Regions from separate parts of the Methylobacterium indicum genome, predicted to be linked through region 2. Evidence: predicted binding sites of a transcription regulator. Region 2 holds the regulator's gene; the other holds the start of a gene.
The links. Region 2 encodes PhoB, which activates phosphate uptake and scavenging genes when phosphate is short. Its sites were predicted from a motif close to TGTCATNNANCTGTCAT; they were not measured.

Region 1 (7,168 bases), 2.3 Mb from region 2:
GGTCGTAGGGTTGGCCCGAGCGGATCGCCGCGACACGGGCGGCCACGACCCGGTTGCGATCCTTGGGGTGGATCGCCCCGTCCCACGAATCGGGCTCGCCGATCCCGGATCCGACCTCGCGGGCCGCCCGGTTGACGAACGACACCGCACCGGCCGTGTCGAGGACCCAGACTTTCTGCGGCAGGGCGTCGAGGAGGATGTGCGACGGCAGGTTTGCAGGTCCTCGGTGGCGCTCAGGCGGCGCGCGGCCGAGGGCGTTGTCCGGCCGCGAGACCGGAACGCCCTCGATCGGATGCGCGGTGCGCGCCATCATCTGTCTTCCCTCCGACCGCCCCCGGCTCGGGGGAGACCTGCGCTCCTTGCGGAACCGACCTCGATTGGCGCCCCGCTGCCGGACGCCCCGCGCGCACGACCGAATCGGATAAATCCCGATACTGCTTCTGCTAACCTAAGGGCGCGATTTGTCAAAGAGCTCCGGCGAGCATTCCAAAACTTTCCCGTGAAGAATCGCCGCGGTACCATGACCTGTCGGCCGAGCCCTAAAATCACCTGGGCACTTGCCAGCCGGGAGTCGGGAATAGGGTGCACCATCGGTGGCATGGCGCACCTCTACAGTCCCAGGGGATATCCTGGCCGGCGGCGAGGCCCGCAATTCAAGTATAAGTCGTCCCAATTCATGTCCTCGCCGCCGGCCATCCTCTCCGTCACAGCGTGCGCGCCGCAACACCCGGACAGGCGGCGGCTTCGAGGCGCGCGGCGACGCGATCGCGGGAATGTGAGCCGAGCCCGAGATGCACGCCGTCCGGCGACCGGGCGAGGCCGGCCGGGTTGCGTAGGTCGGCGAAGGCGTCAACGAAGCGGCATCCGGCCCGGCGGCACTCCTCCTCGATGATGCCCGAATAGGTGGCGGCGGCGGCGACGTCGTAGAAACGCGTCACGCCGGGCCGGCTGGAATCGAAGGGGGGAATCGGCGTCGCGACGACGGCGTGCGCTCTCGGTGCCAGCTCGGCGAACAGCGCCCGGATCTCGGTCCGAAAATGCTCGGTCGCCTCGGGATTTCCGGCGCGCTGGCGCTCCGTGAGGTCGTTGGTGCCGATCGTCACCACGATCGCGTCCGGCGGCCGCGGCAGCACGATCCATCCGGCCACGGCCCGCAATCCGGCCGTGCGGGTTCCCGCGATGGCGCCGTTGACGGCGGGGTGGCCGCACAGGGTCGGCAGGGAGAGCCGCTCCATCTGCGAATCGCCGAGGAGCAGGCTGTAGGGTCCCTCGACCTGCTTGAGCAGGCCGGAGACCGCGAAGGCCCGCGCCTCCCGGAACGCCGCCACGCCCTGCCCGCCATCGGACCGGTGCCCGAGGACGAGGTATCCGCCGAGTGCCGCCGCCGCCGCGACGGCCGCGATCGCGACTCCAAGAATTGTTTTCCGCACCCGCTGCGTCCGATCCCGACGCCCCCGCTCCGTGCGCACAAGCGCTGACACGTGGGGGCCTGTCAATCGCGGTGCGCGGCCGGTGCCGGATCGTCAACCGCACGTTATCCACAGGTCCGGGGCTTTTCCCCGACATCTTCACGCCTGATTCGGCGGTTCTGTTCATGGTTGAGGGCAGGTCAACGGAGAGCCCGCACCATGATGCCAGTGGAGATCGACCCGTCCGAGGTGCGCACGCCCCGCAACGATGCGTCGGAGCGCGCATTCCCGCGTCTCGGCCGTCCGGCGATGCTGGCTGCCCTGGCCGTGGTCGGGATCGGCGGCTGCGCGGGCCTCGCCGCCGCGGCCTATCCGTCGGTGAGCGCCCTGCTGCGGCCGCGGCCGAGTGAGGTCCATTTCGGCCGCGTCGCCGACATGCCCGAGATCAAGGACGGCATTCCGGCCCTGCGCACGACCCCTCCCCCGACCGTGCGCAAGGTCGAGATTCCGCCGGCGACGCCACCTTCCGCACCCGTCGCCCTGCTCGACCCGAAGCCGGCCGTGCCGCCCGTCCCCCTGGTATCGCCTGCCGCCGACGTGGCCGCGACAGGGACGGCCCTGGTGACGGCGCCGGCGACCGTCGCCAAGGTGCCGGAGACGCCCCGCCAGACCGTCGCGGCCCGGGATGTCGCCACCACACCCCGCGAGGCGGCATTCCCCCGCGAGGCGGCAGCGGGCCGCGAGGCCGTGACGCCCCGCGCGGTGCCGGCGCGTGCGCGTTCGGCGGAATCCACACCGCTGCCCCCGGCCCGGGCAGTTTCGGCGAAGCCCGCCACCCCACCGCGCGAGACGGTGGCCGAGGGGAAGGCCGCGAAGCCGGTCCATGCCCGGGAGGTGAAGGCCGAGACGCCCCGGCCCGCTTCGGCAAAGCTGGCCAGCGAGAAGACCGCCACCGAGAAGCGCCCGGTCGAGCGCGTCGCCGCGGAGAAGCCGGCGCCCCGGCGCGAGAAGCCGGAGGCGCACCAGCGCACCGCTGCCGCCCAACCTCCTGCCGCGGCCCCGGCCGAGGAGCCGACCCGCTTCCTCGGGGTGCCCCTGCCCGACCTCGCCCCGGCCGGCCGGGCGATCAAGGACACCGTGAAGGACACGGTGGACGCCGTGATCTCGTTCCCGAGCCGGCTCTGATCGGCGGCGTCCGATCGGCATCTCGGGAACCACCAGCCTCGCGAGAGCCGGCCGTGACGCGCTTCGGGGCTCGGCTCGCTATCCGGCTCGTGCCGCGCCGTCGACGAGTTCGAGCACCAGCCCGTCGCGATGCGGCCGTCCGTACTCGTCGGTCGCCTCGACGGTGAGGCGGTGGGTGCCGGCCCTCAGGTCCCGCGGCAGCCGCGCGACCCAGAGATGCGAGCACGGCTCGGCCTTCACCCAGCTCTTCTTGGAGGCGGCGTTGCGGGCATAGAGCGCAGCGACGAACGGGTCGGGCCGGCGCGTCCGGGTCATCGGCATCAGCGGCCCGTCGCCGATACGGAACGAAACCCGGCTGCGCGGCCCGCCGTCGAACAGGTTGACCACCACGTTCGTCCCCGCCGCGCTCTCGGCCGGAATCGTGGCGCCGAGAAGCTCGTAGAGCCGTGTGTCGGGCAGCCGGGCGAGGTCGTCGGCGTGGAACTGGCTCTCCAGCACGATCCGCATCTGGCGGCCCGCATCGTCGCTCGCCGGGACGTAGCGGGTGGTGTAGCGCCGGCCGCCGGTGATGCTGAGCACGTGGAAGCCGTGCGGCGTCCCGTCGCGGCTGTCGGCGGTGGCGATCCCGCGCCGGTCCGGCGGGCCGCTCCACCACGAGCCCGAGACGGCGGTGAGGATGTGGTGATGGTGGGCGTCGTCGCCGGTGGCACCGGCCCGGCCGTCCGGGCCGAGGTAATGGTGCTCGGTGGTGTGGGTGTGGCCCGAGACGCTGACCGACGGCCGCCCGGCGAGGAGCCGCAGCAGCTGCGCCCGGTCGGCGGTGCTGTTGGCGGGATCGTCCGGCCCGAGATCGTTCGTCAGCGGGATATGCATCGCCACCACCACGAGGCGGTCGGCGGGGGTCTGCCCCAACAGGTTCTCCACGAAGGCGAGCTGGCGCTCCCCGATCCGGCCCTCGTAGCGCCCGCCCCGTCCCGCATTGGCGGAGTGGGCGCCGAGATAATTCACGTTGTCGAGCATCAGGAACAGCACGCCGCCGTGTTCCAGCGCGTAGTACGGCGCCCCGAAGGTGCGCTTGAAGGTCTCGCGGGAATAATGGGCGTCCGGCGCCTCGAAGTTGAGGTCGTGGTTGCCGCCGAGATGGAACCACGGCACGCCGATCTGCGCGATGATCCGGTTCTGGCGCGGATAGAGCGAGAGGTCGTCGAACAGGATGTCGCCGGTGGTCATGCCGAAGGCGACCGTGTCGAACGCCCCGGGCGTGCCGAGCACCCGGGCGACCGCCGTGTCGCGCACGAAGGTCAGCTCGGCGTGGCTCTCCGGCTGCGGGTCGGTGAACAGCACGACCTCGAAGTCGCCGCTCTCCGGGCGGCGCACCAGGCCGAAATCGACGGAAGCCGGCAGCGGCCCGGTCGGCGCGATGCCGGGATAGCGCAGGGCGAGGTCCGGCGGGGTGCCGGCCGGCTGGTGCAGGCAGGAGAAGTGCGGCAGGCCGTCGGGCCCGAGCGGCAGGGCGAAGCCCGTCGGCTTGACGACGAAGATCACCACCTCGTCGCCGATCGGCAGGGTGTAGCGCCCCTGCGCGTCGGTGCGGACCACCTCGCGACCGTTCGAGACCAGCACGTCGGGCAGCCCCGGATCGTCGGGCCCGCGCCGGCCCTTGGCGCCGCGATCCTCGTAGACGAGGCCGGTGACCTGGGCGGGTCCTCGCCCGTTTGCCGGCCCGTCGGCCGGAGCGCCCTGCGCCAGGGCCGCGAGGGGAGCCAGGGCCAGGGCGGTCGCCCCGGCCAGGGTGGTGCGCCGGGTCAAGGTGGTGTGATCCGTCATCGCGGCCTCGTCGTCCGGTCGGCCCCGTCCGCCGGGGGCGGATCGGGACTGGACCTTTGTCGGTGCCGAGGCAATCACGCCTGCTTGACGGTTCGGTGACGGCCCGACGGGCCTTGAGCGGACTAGAGCGCTTCACGATCGCGTTGCAATCGCGAAGCTCTCTAAGTCTTTGTTTTGCCGTATTTTCTTCGACGAACCGGCATCCACTTCGTCGGAAAATGCTCTAGCGTTGGCAGGCCACCGCTCCGTCCGCTTAGATTCTTGTTTTATCGCAGATTTTTTTCGCCGAACCGGTGACCGCTTCGGCGACATCTGCTCACGCCGCCCGCACGCGCTCCAGGAAGCGGGAGACGCCCTGGCGCAGGTCCTCGGACTGGTGCGACAGGGCCGAGGCCGCGGCGAGCACGTGGTCGGCGGCCGTGCCGGTCTCGCCCGCCGTGGCGGCGACGCCGTCGATGGTCTGCGTCACCACCCGGGCGCCGTTCGCGGCATGCGAGGCGTTGTGGACGATGTCGCGGGTGGCGGCGCCCTGCTCCTCGACCGCGACGGCGATCGAGCGCGTCACGCTGCTGATCTCGCGGATGCGCGTGCCGAAGCCGCCGATCGCCGACACCGCCTGAGCGGTCGAATCCTGGATCCGGGCGATCTGCGAGGAGATCTCGTCGGTGGCCTTGGCGGTCTGGTTGGCGAGCTCCTTGACCTCGGCGGCGACGACCGAGAAGCCGCGCCCCGCCTCGCCGGCACGGGCCGCCTCGATGGTGGCGTTCAGCGCCAGCAGGTTGGTCTGGCCGGCGATGGAGGCGATGATGCCGACCACGTCGCCGATCTTGGCGACCGCGCCGTCCAGCTCCTGCACCAGGGCGGCGGTGCGGCCCGCCTCGTCGGTCGCGGTCCGGGCGAGATCCGCCGAGGCCGAGGCGCGCCGCCCGATCTCGGCGACGGATTGGCCGAGCCGCCCGGCGGCGTCGGCGACGCTGTCGATGCGGCCGGACACTGCCTGGGCGCCGCCCGAGGCCGCGCCGGATTCGTCCGTCGTGCGGGCCGCGACCGCGGTCATCGAGCGGGCGGTCGCCTGGAGCTGGGTCGCCGAGGTGGACACCGTGTCGACCACCTCGCCGACCGTCGCCTCGAGGCGGTCGGCCAGCTCGCGCATCCCGGCGAGGCGCTGCGCCTCCGCCGAGAGACGCGCCTGGGCGGCCTCGTCCTCAAGGCGGCGGGACTGGATCATCGTGGTCTTGAACACCTGCACGGCCGCGGCCATCGCGCCGATCTCGTCGCGACGATCGATCCCCGGGACCACGGCGTCGAGCCGGCCCGCGGCGAGGTCGCCCATGCTGCGGGTCATCGCCCGGATCGGCCGCAGCACGCCGCGGACGATGCAGAGAAGGCCGAGGACCGCCAGGAGCAGGGCGGCGGCGAGGATCGCGCCGTTGCGGATCACCGTCCGCTTCGCCTCGTCCGAGAGGATCCGGGCCCGGTCCACCATCGCGTCGAGGGCGACGTTGGCGAGGTCGACGATGGTGGCCTGGTTGTCGGTGTCGCGCCGGCGCAGGTCCTGGATCGCGATCCCGACCGGCCGTCCGGCGCCCAGGGCCTCGGCGAGGGCGCGGCGCTCCTCCTTGGCGGCGGCGGAGAAGTTGCGCGCCTGCGCGGTCTCGAAGGCGGCCCGGATCGGTCCATCGGGGACACGGGAGACGGCATCGACGGCGCCGGCCCAGGTCTGGTCGACCCGCCCGCGATCCTCGGCGGCCGCGAGCGTGCCGGCGGGCGACCACGAGGCCGGGTTCGCCACGCCGGTCTGGAGGCGCAGGGCCGCCCCGCCGGCCGCCACCCGGGTCGCCCAGGCCGACCGCTTGACCAGCCGGGCCGCCCGCATCGCCGGATCGGAAGAGCTGATCGCCGTATCGACCGCATCCGTCGTCGCCGACAGGCCGTCGAGGAGCGCGCCGTAGGCGGCCGTGGCGTCGGCGAGGATCGAGGCCTCCCGATCGGTCCGGGCCCGGTCCAGGGCGGTGTCGATGCGCGGGCGCAGGGCGACGAGGGCGGCCTGCACCTCGCGCAGCCGGCCGAGGGTGGCGGCGACCGTCGGCTGGTCGGTGCCCTCCAGGGCCGCCACGGTGTCGGCAAAACCCTTGTCCGCCGCCGCGCGTCCCTTGGCGAGGGCGGCCCGCATGTCCGGGGCCGCCGCGGCCTCGGTACCGAGCGCCGTCAGCGCGGTACCGCGCTCGAGCCGGTTCGCCAGCAGCGTGCCCAGGAGGGCGCGGCTGCCGACCGACAGGGTGACCACCTTGCCCGCCTCCGCCTGCTCGCGGGCGGCCCCGACGAGCGCGCCGGTGGCCTGGGCGAGCAGCAGCACACCCATCAACCCGACGACGAGGCAGAGGACCCAGGATACCGACATCCTGGCGAGGGGCGGCCGGGCGGCCGAGGAGGATGCCGAAATCTTCATGGCGGGGTCGCTGCGCAGGACGAGACTGCCGCGAAGCTTGGCCGCCTAAGCGTGAAGCTTCCCCTAAGGCATGTATCCTCGAAGTTCTGACAGATACCGAAATCACCGTGCGCGACCAGGACGACCGCGATCATGACGCCGGGGCGGCGTGACAGTCGCGGTGGCGGCGTCCCCGTCAGTCGAACCCCGGCTTGCCGCCCCGCAACTTCTTCACGTCGCCGCGGCGGCCCTTGTCCTCCAGCCGCCGCTTCTTCGAGGCCAGGGTCGGGCGGGTCGGGCGGCGCGGGGTCGGCGGCAC
Region 2 (7,168 bases):
CGCAGATGAACGCCCATTACGACGACGAGGCGGAGGTGATTCACCGCCATGCCGGCATCCATGTCGGCATCGCGACCCAGACCCCGTCCGGCCTGATGGTGCCGGTGCTCCGCCATGCCGAGACCCGCGACGTCTGGAACTCGGCGGCCGAGGTCCGCCGCCTGGCGGACGCCGCCCGCAACGGCCTGGCGGCCCGCGACGAGCTCTCGGGTTCGACCATCACCATCACGTCGCTGGGCGCGCTCGGCGGCATCGTGACGACGCCGGTGATCAACCGGCCGGAGGTCGCGATCATCGGCGTCAACAAGCAGGTGATGCGCCCGGTCTGGCGCGATAACGCCTTCGTGCCGCGGCTGACGATGAACCTCTCGGCGTCCTTCGACCACCGGGTGGTGGACGGCTACGACGCCGCCCTGTTCGTGCAGGCCCTCAAAGGCCTGATCGAGACGCCCGCGACCCTGTTCATGGAGGCCTGATCCTTGAGCGAGATCACCACCAAGCTCCTGGTGCTCGGCGGCGGCCCGGGCGGCTACGTCGCGGCGATCCGCGCCGGCCAGCACGGCATCGACACCGTGCTGGTCGAGGAGAACCGCTTAGGGGGCACCTGCCTCAATGTCGGCTGCATCCCGTCGAAGGCGATGATCCACGCGGCCGAGGCCTATCACGCAGCTTTGCTGCAATCCGAGGACGCCTCGCCCTTCGGCCTCTCGGCCGGTCCCCCGCGCCTCGATTTTTCCCGCACGGTGGCCTGGAAGGACGGCATCGTCGGGCGGCTCAACACCGGGGTGGCGTCACTGCTGAAGCGCGGCGGGGTCAAGATCCTGCGCGGGCGCGGGACCATGGTCGACGGCAAGACCTGCCTCGTCGAAACCGATACCGGGCCCGAGCGGGTGCGAGCCGAGCACGTCATCCTGGCCACCGGCTCGGTCCCGGCGGCGCTCCCCCACCTGCCCTTCGGCGGGCGGGTGATCTCCTCGACCGAGGCTTTGTCCTTATCCAAGGTCCCCGCCACCATGGCGGTGGTCGGCGCCGGCTATATCGGGCTCGAACTCGGTACCGCCTTCGCCAAGCTTGGCGCCAAGGTCACGGTGGTCGAGATGGCCGAGCGGATCCTGCCGGCCTACGATGCCGAGCTGACCCGGCCGGTGGCGCGGCGCCTCGCGGCGCTCGGCATCGACGTGTTGCTCGGCGCCCAGGCGACCGGGCTGTCGGGCGACGCCCTCGCCGTCGAGGTCGGTGGGGACTCCAGAAAAATTCCGGCCGAGGTGATCCTCGTCGCGGTCGGCCGCAAGGCCCGGACGCAGGATCTCGGGCTCGAGCGGCTCGACCTCGACATGAGCGGCCCGTTCATCCGCATCGACGAGCGCTGCGCCACCTCGATGCGCAACGTCTGGGCGGTGGGCGACGTCACCGGCGAGCCGATGCTGGCCCACCGCGCCATGGCGCAGGGCGAGATGGTGGCCGACCTCGTGGCGGGGCGCCGCCGCGCCTTCCACAAGGTGGCGATTCCCGCGGTCTGCTTCACCGACCCGGAGGTGGTCTCGGCGGGTCTCTCCCCCGAGGAGGCGCGCGCCGCCGGCCACGAGATCCGCACCGGCCTCTTCCCCTTCGCCGCCAACGGCCGCGCCATGACGCTCGGCGCCGAGGACGGCTTCGTGCGGGTGACGGCGCGGGCCGACAACCACCTCATCCTCGGCATCCAGGCGGTGGGGGCCGGCGTCTCGGAACTGGCGGCGGGGTTCGGCCTGGCGCTGGAAATGGGCGCGCGGCTGGAGGACGTGGCCGGCACGATCCACGCCCACCCGACCCTCGGCGAGGCCTTTCACGAGGCGAACTTGCGGGCGCTCGGCGAGGCGCTGCACATCTGAAAGGCGGTCCCGCCGGACGGAGACGTCCGGCGGGACCCCGCGACGCCCATCGCGAGGGCGCGGGCGTCAGACAGGCTCCGTCGGTTCGCGAGCCGGGTGACCGGCTTCCTGAACGATCGCGGCTTGCCGTCCTCGACGGATCGTCAGCGGCGGTTCGGCTTCACGTCGGCACGCTTCATGGCGATGTCGTCCGTGCACCGAAGAAAAGCATTGTAAGTCTTACTCGATACTCTGCGCTTGATCCAGCTGTTTCGGCCGTTGTGACGCGTCTGGATCCCGACCGATTCCGCACATGTCTCACGCTCGGCACTCGACTGCGCCGATGCCGGCCGCACGGCAAGACCGAGCATCGAAGCGACGATCTCTCCGGCCAGCAGGAAAGCCGAGATCATCACGATGTTTCTGATCTTTTCCATGGAAATCATTCCCTCCCGACACTAAAATCCTAACGTCATGTCTGCCGATCAACAACTATAAATGCGTGACATGCAGAGCGCTGGCGCCACTGACCCAAGGATGGGGTCGTCCGAGGGACGGCGCAGGTCGACCACACCGACGCCTTCGCGCCGGGGCGGCGCGAGCGGGGATGTCGAGATCGGCGTCAGGCTTGGGCCCGGCGCTCGGGGCGGGGGCGCGGATCCGTCGCCACGATGCATCCACCTCTGGGCGAAGCCTGATACGGGGCGAACGTCCGGGCGCCCGAAGAAGCGGTGCTAGATCTGAGACCGTCCCCCGGTGCTACCGACCGTGCGGAGATCCCCCATGCGCGGACCGATCGCATCGGGGGTGAACGGCACAGCGCCAGTCCGGGCCCGATGCACCGGACGCCCCGCTTAATCCCGCACGGCCCAAAGGTCTGACAGGCGTTGCATTTTTATGGCAGCCATGTCGGCCGGCATCGTCTCTAACCGGACGCATCGGAGCACTGCACATCTGGGGCCCTCGCGCGACCATGACGGGAATCATCGAGCCGATCCGATGCCTGTCGGCCGCGGCGGGCGTCCTGATGCTCGTCCTCTCCACTCCGGCGCCCGCGCGGGCTGCGCCGAGCGGCAAGTTCGGAACGGAGGGCAAGCCCGGGACGGAAGACCGATCCGGATCGGACCGGGACGGCGCGCGCGAGGCCGGCAAGGACGAGGGCCGGCAGGCAGGGACGTCCGGCAAGACGGGCGACGGCAAGGACGTCGATACCGAGCACCTGTTCGGCTTCACGGAGGGCGCCGATGCCGGCGAGAAGGGCGAGCAGGAAGCGGTGGTCGACACCGTCTCGCGCATCGGCAAGCGCCGGGACGGCCCCGGCCGGGCGGCCTACCGGGTGCTCGACACGCGGCTCGCCTATCAGTTCAACCCCATCGACAGGCTGAGCCTCGAACTCAGCGCGTTCGGCACGTTGCGGCGGCAGCGCAACGTCGCGGATCTGGACGACAAGTCCTACGGCACTTTCGACGGTGCCTCCCTGGAGGTGAAGTACCAGTTCCTGAAGGGCTCGGCGGAGCAGCCGCTCGGTCTCGCCCTGGAGGTGCGCCCGCGCTTCACCCGCGTCCTGCCGGTCGAAGGGCGCGGCGCCGACATCGTCGACGTCGAGAGCCTGCTCCAGCTGGACGTCCAGGTGGTGCCCGACACGCTCTGGTACGGCAGCAACATCAGCATCGAGCCCGCGGCAGGGCGCGAGCGGGGCGGCCGCGGCTATCGCTCCTCGACCTTCCTGTGGTCGAACGCCCTCGTGGGGCGTGTGGGGAAAAATACCTATCTCGGTCCGGAGGTCCGCTACCTGCGCGGCTACGAGGGGACCTTCCTGAACCGGCTGGAGAGCGAGGCGCTCACGGTCGGTCCCGCCCTGCACCACCGGTTCACCGAGAAGGTCTGGCTCACCGTGGCCTATGCGGGCCAGGTCTGGGGCCGCGATACCGATCCGGCCCTCGCCGGCCGCGCCCTCGGGCTGAACCAGTTCGAGCGGCACAACCTGCGGGTCAAGTTCGGCATGGAGTTCTGAGACGACGGCGTTCATCGTCATCGGCCCGATCCCGGGCCGGGACCGCCGCCATGCCTCGCCCGGGAGCCGCACCCGGAGACCGGTCTCACGGCTCGGGCGCGAACATCTCGTCGAAGGAGTAGCCGGAGCCGCGCACGGTGCGGATCGGATCGGCGTCGCGGCCGCGGTTGATCGCCTTGCGCAGGCGGCCGATATGCACGTCGACGGTGCGCTCGTCGATGTAGACGTCGTGGCCCCAGACGCCGTCGAGGAGTTGCTCGCGGGAGAAGACCCGGCCCGGGCTCTGCATCAGGAATTCGAGCAGCTTGAACTCGGTCGGGCCGAGATGCAGCTCGCGGCCGTCGCGGCGCACGCGGTGGCTGACCCGGTCGAGCTCGATGTCGCCGGCGATCAGGAGATCGGCGACGTGGGCGGGCTTCGACCGCCGCAGGAGCGCGCGCACCCGGGCCAGGAGTTCCGGCACCGAGAACGGCTTGACGATGTAGTCGTCGGCGCCGGTGGCGAGGCCCCGCACCCGGTCGCCCTCCTCGCCACGGGCCGTCAGCATGATCACCGGCAGCCGTTCGGTCTCGCGGCGCGCGCGGATGCGCCGGCACAGTTCGATGCCCGACAGCCCGGGCATCATCCAGTCGAGGAGGACGAGGTCGGGGATCTGCTCGCGCAGGCGGATATCCGCCTCGTCGCCACGGGCGACGGCGTCGACCTCGAAGCCCTCGGCCTCGAGGTTGTAGCGAAGGAGGAGGGTCAGGGCCTCCTCGTCCTCGACGATCAGGATGCGGGTACTCATCGGGGGCACTTCAGGGACGCCGCCGCCCGAGACGGCCACCCGGCATCGCGGCCGGGCGGGCCGACCGGTCAGGCTTTGGTCGGGGACTGGGGCGAGGATTGAGGATCGACGGTGGCGAAGCTCGACCCGTCGTTCTTCGGCCGGTCGGTGGTCAGGGTCTCGCCGGTGGCGAGATAGTGGATGGTCTCGGCGATGTTGGTGGTGTGGTCGCCGATGCGCTCGACGTTCTTGGCGCAGAACAGGAGGTGCGTGCAGAACGTGATGTTGCGCGGATCCTCCATCATGTAGGTCAGGAGCTCGCGGAACAGCGAAGTGTAGAGCGCGTCGATGCCGCCGTCCCGGGCCCAGACGTCGAGGGCCGCCACGGTGTCCTGGGTGGCGTAGGCGTCGAGCACGTCCTTGAGCTGGCCCTGGACCAGCTCGTTCATGTGCTCCACCCCGACGACGATCTTCTGGAGCTGGACCTGGTCGGCGATCGCGACGACGCGCTTGGCGACGTTCTTGGCCAGATCCCCGATGCGCTCGAGGTCGCCCGAGACGCGGATCGCCGAGATCGTCTCGCGCAGGTCGATCGCCATCGGCTGGCGCTTGGCGATCAGGAGGATCGCCTTCTCCTCGATCTCGCGCTGCAGCCCGTCGAGGCGCTGGTCGGCGGTGATCACCGCCTGGGCGAGGGCGGTATCGCGGCGCAGGAGCGCCAGGCCCGAATCGGCCACCATCTTCTCGGCGATGCCGCCCATCTCGGCGATGCTGCGCCGCAGGTTCTGCAATTCCTGGTCGTAGGACGTGACGATGTGGTTCGACATGAGGTGAGACCCCCCGGAATGAGGCGGAGCGTAAGGGCGCGGGCCGGCCCGGCGGAAGGCGGGCCGGCCCCGGGAGCGGCTCAGCCGAACCGGCCGGTGATGTAGTCCTGGGTCTGGCGCTTCGACGGGTTCATGAACAGCCGGTTGGTCGGCCCGAACTCGATCAGCTCGCCGAGATACATGAAGGCGGTGAACTGCGAGATGCGCGCCGCCTGCTGCATGTTGTGGGTGACGATGGCGATGGTGAACTCGCCCCGCAGCTGCTCGATCAATTCCTCGATGCGGCCGGTCGAGATCGGGTCGAGGGCCGAGGTCGGCTCGTCGAACAGGATCACCTCCGGGCGCTGCGCCACCGTGCGGGCGATGCAGAGGCGCTGCTGCTGGCCGCCCGACAGGCCCATGCCGGACTGCTTGAGCTTGTCCTTCACCTCGTCCCACAGGGCGCCCTTGCGCAGGGCTTCCTCGACGCGGACGTCGAGGTCGGCCTTGCCGAGGCGCTCGTAGAGCCGGATGCCGAACGCGATGTTGTCGTAGATCGACATCGGGAACGGGGTCGGCTTCTGAAAGACCATGCCGACCCGGGCGCGCAGCTCGTTGAGGTCGATCGAGGGATCCAGGATGTTGCGGCCGTCGAGCAGGATCTGCCCTTCCGCGCGCTGCTCGGGATACAGGCTGTAGATCCGGTTGAAGGTGCGCAGCAACGTCGACTTGCCGCAGCCCGACGGCCCGATCAGCGCCGTGACCTGGCGGTCGAGGAAGTTGAGGTTGATGTTCTTCAACCCCTTGAAGTCGCCGTAGTAGAAGTTGAGGTCCTTGACGGCGAGGCGGACCGGGGCGGACTCGTCGGCCGTGCTCTGGCCCACGACCGGCGCGGCGGTGGCGGTGGCGCTCATCGGTGTGTCTCCGGGCAGGAGCATTTTTCGACGAAAATCGTCGAAAGAAATGCGGCAAATTCAGATGAGGAGAGCAGCACCCGGTCGCCGAGCGATCGGGTGCTGCCGGAGATGCGGATCAGCGCCCCTTCGGGCCGCTCAGGACGAGGCGGGCCACGATCGACAGGCCCAGGATGGTGATGGTGATGAGGAGCGCGCCGGCCCAGGCCAGCTGGCGCCAGTTCTCGTAGGGCGAGAGCGCGAACTGGTAGATCATGACGGGCAGGTTCGCGACGCCGCCCATCAGGTTCGGGCTGAACCAGGAATTGTTGTTGAGCGCGGTGAAGAGCAGCGGCGCGGTCTCGCCGGCGATGCGGGCGAGCGCCAGCAGCACGCCGGTGACGATGCCCGATTGCGCGGCCCGCCAGGTGACGGAGCGGATCACGATCGAGAGCGGCGCGCCGAGCGCCGCGCCGGCCTCGCGCAGGGTGCCGGGCACGAGCCGCAGCATGTCCTCGGTGGTGCGCACGATCACCGGGGTGGCGATGATGGCGAGCGCCACCGCGCCGGCCCAGCCCGAATACCCGCCCATCGGCCGCACCATCAGGGTGTAGACGAACAGGCCGATCAGGATCGAGGGCGCCGAGAGCAGGATGTCGTTGAGGAAGCGGATCACGTTGGCGAGGTGCGAGGCCCGGCCGTACTCGGCGAGGTAGGTCCCGGCGAGCACGCCGATCGGGGTCGCCACCACGATACCGAGGGCGGTCATCACCAGGCTGCCGAGGATCGCGTTGGCGATGCCGCCGCCCTCGGTGCCGGGGCCCGGGGTGACGTTGGTGAAC

Region 1: miv_RS20645 (calcineurin-like phosphoesterase C-terminal domain-containing protein) is a predicted target of PhoB. The motif match lies at 4,506-4,522, and genes of this name have one in related genera.

What each region holds. Positions count from the first base shown of each region.
Region 1 is NZ_AP024145.1:4,443,072-4,450,239, reverse strand. Features, by position in the region: gene miv_RS20660 (PAS domain-containing sensor histidine kinase) at 1-313, opposite strand, end outside; gene miv_RS20655 (SGNH/GDSL hydrolase family protein) at 705-1,430, opposite strand; gene miv_RS20650 (chemotaxis protein CheA) at 1,629-2,594, shown strand; gene miv_RS20645 (calcineurin-like phosphoesterase C-terminal domain-containing protein) at 2,673-4,421, opposite strand; gene miv_RS20640 (methyl-accepting chemotaxis protein) at 4,738-6,870, opposite strand; gene arfB (alternative ribosome rescue aminoacyl-tRNA hydrolase ArfB) at 7,046-7,168, opposite strand, start outside.
Region 2 is NZ_AP024145.1:218,670-225,837, forward strand. Features, by position in the region: gene miv_RS01090 (dihydrolipoamide acetyltransferase family protein) at 1-476, shown strand, start outside; gene lpdA (dihydrolipoyl dehydrogenase) at 480-1,868, shown strand; gene miv_RS01100 (hypothetical protein) at 2,012-2,284, opposite strand; gene miv_RS01105 (hypothetical protein) at 2,821-3,861, shown strand; gene phoB (phosphate regulon transcriptional regulator PhoB) at 3,947-4,648, opposite strand; gene phoU (phosphate signaling complex protein PhoU) at 4,717-5,454, opposite strand; gene pstB (phosphate ABC transporter ATP-binding protein PstB) at 5,535-6,347, opposite strand; gene pstA (phosphate ABC transporter permease PstA) at 6,466-7,168, opposite strand, start outside.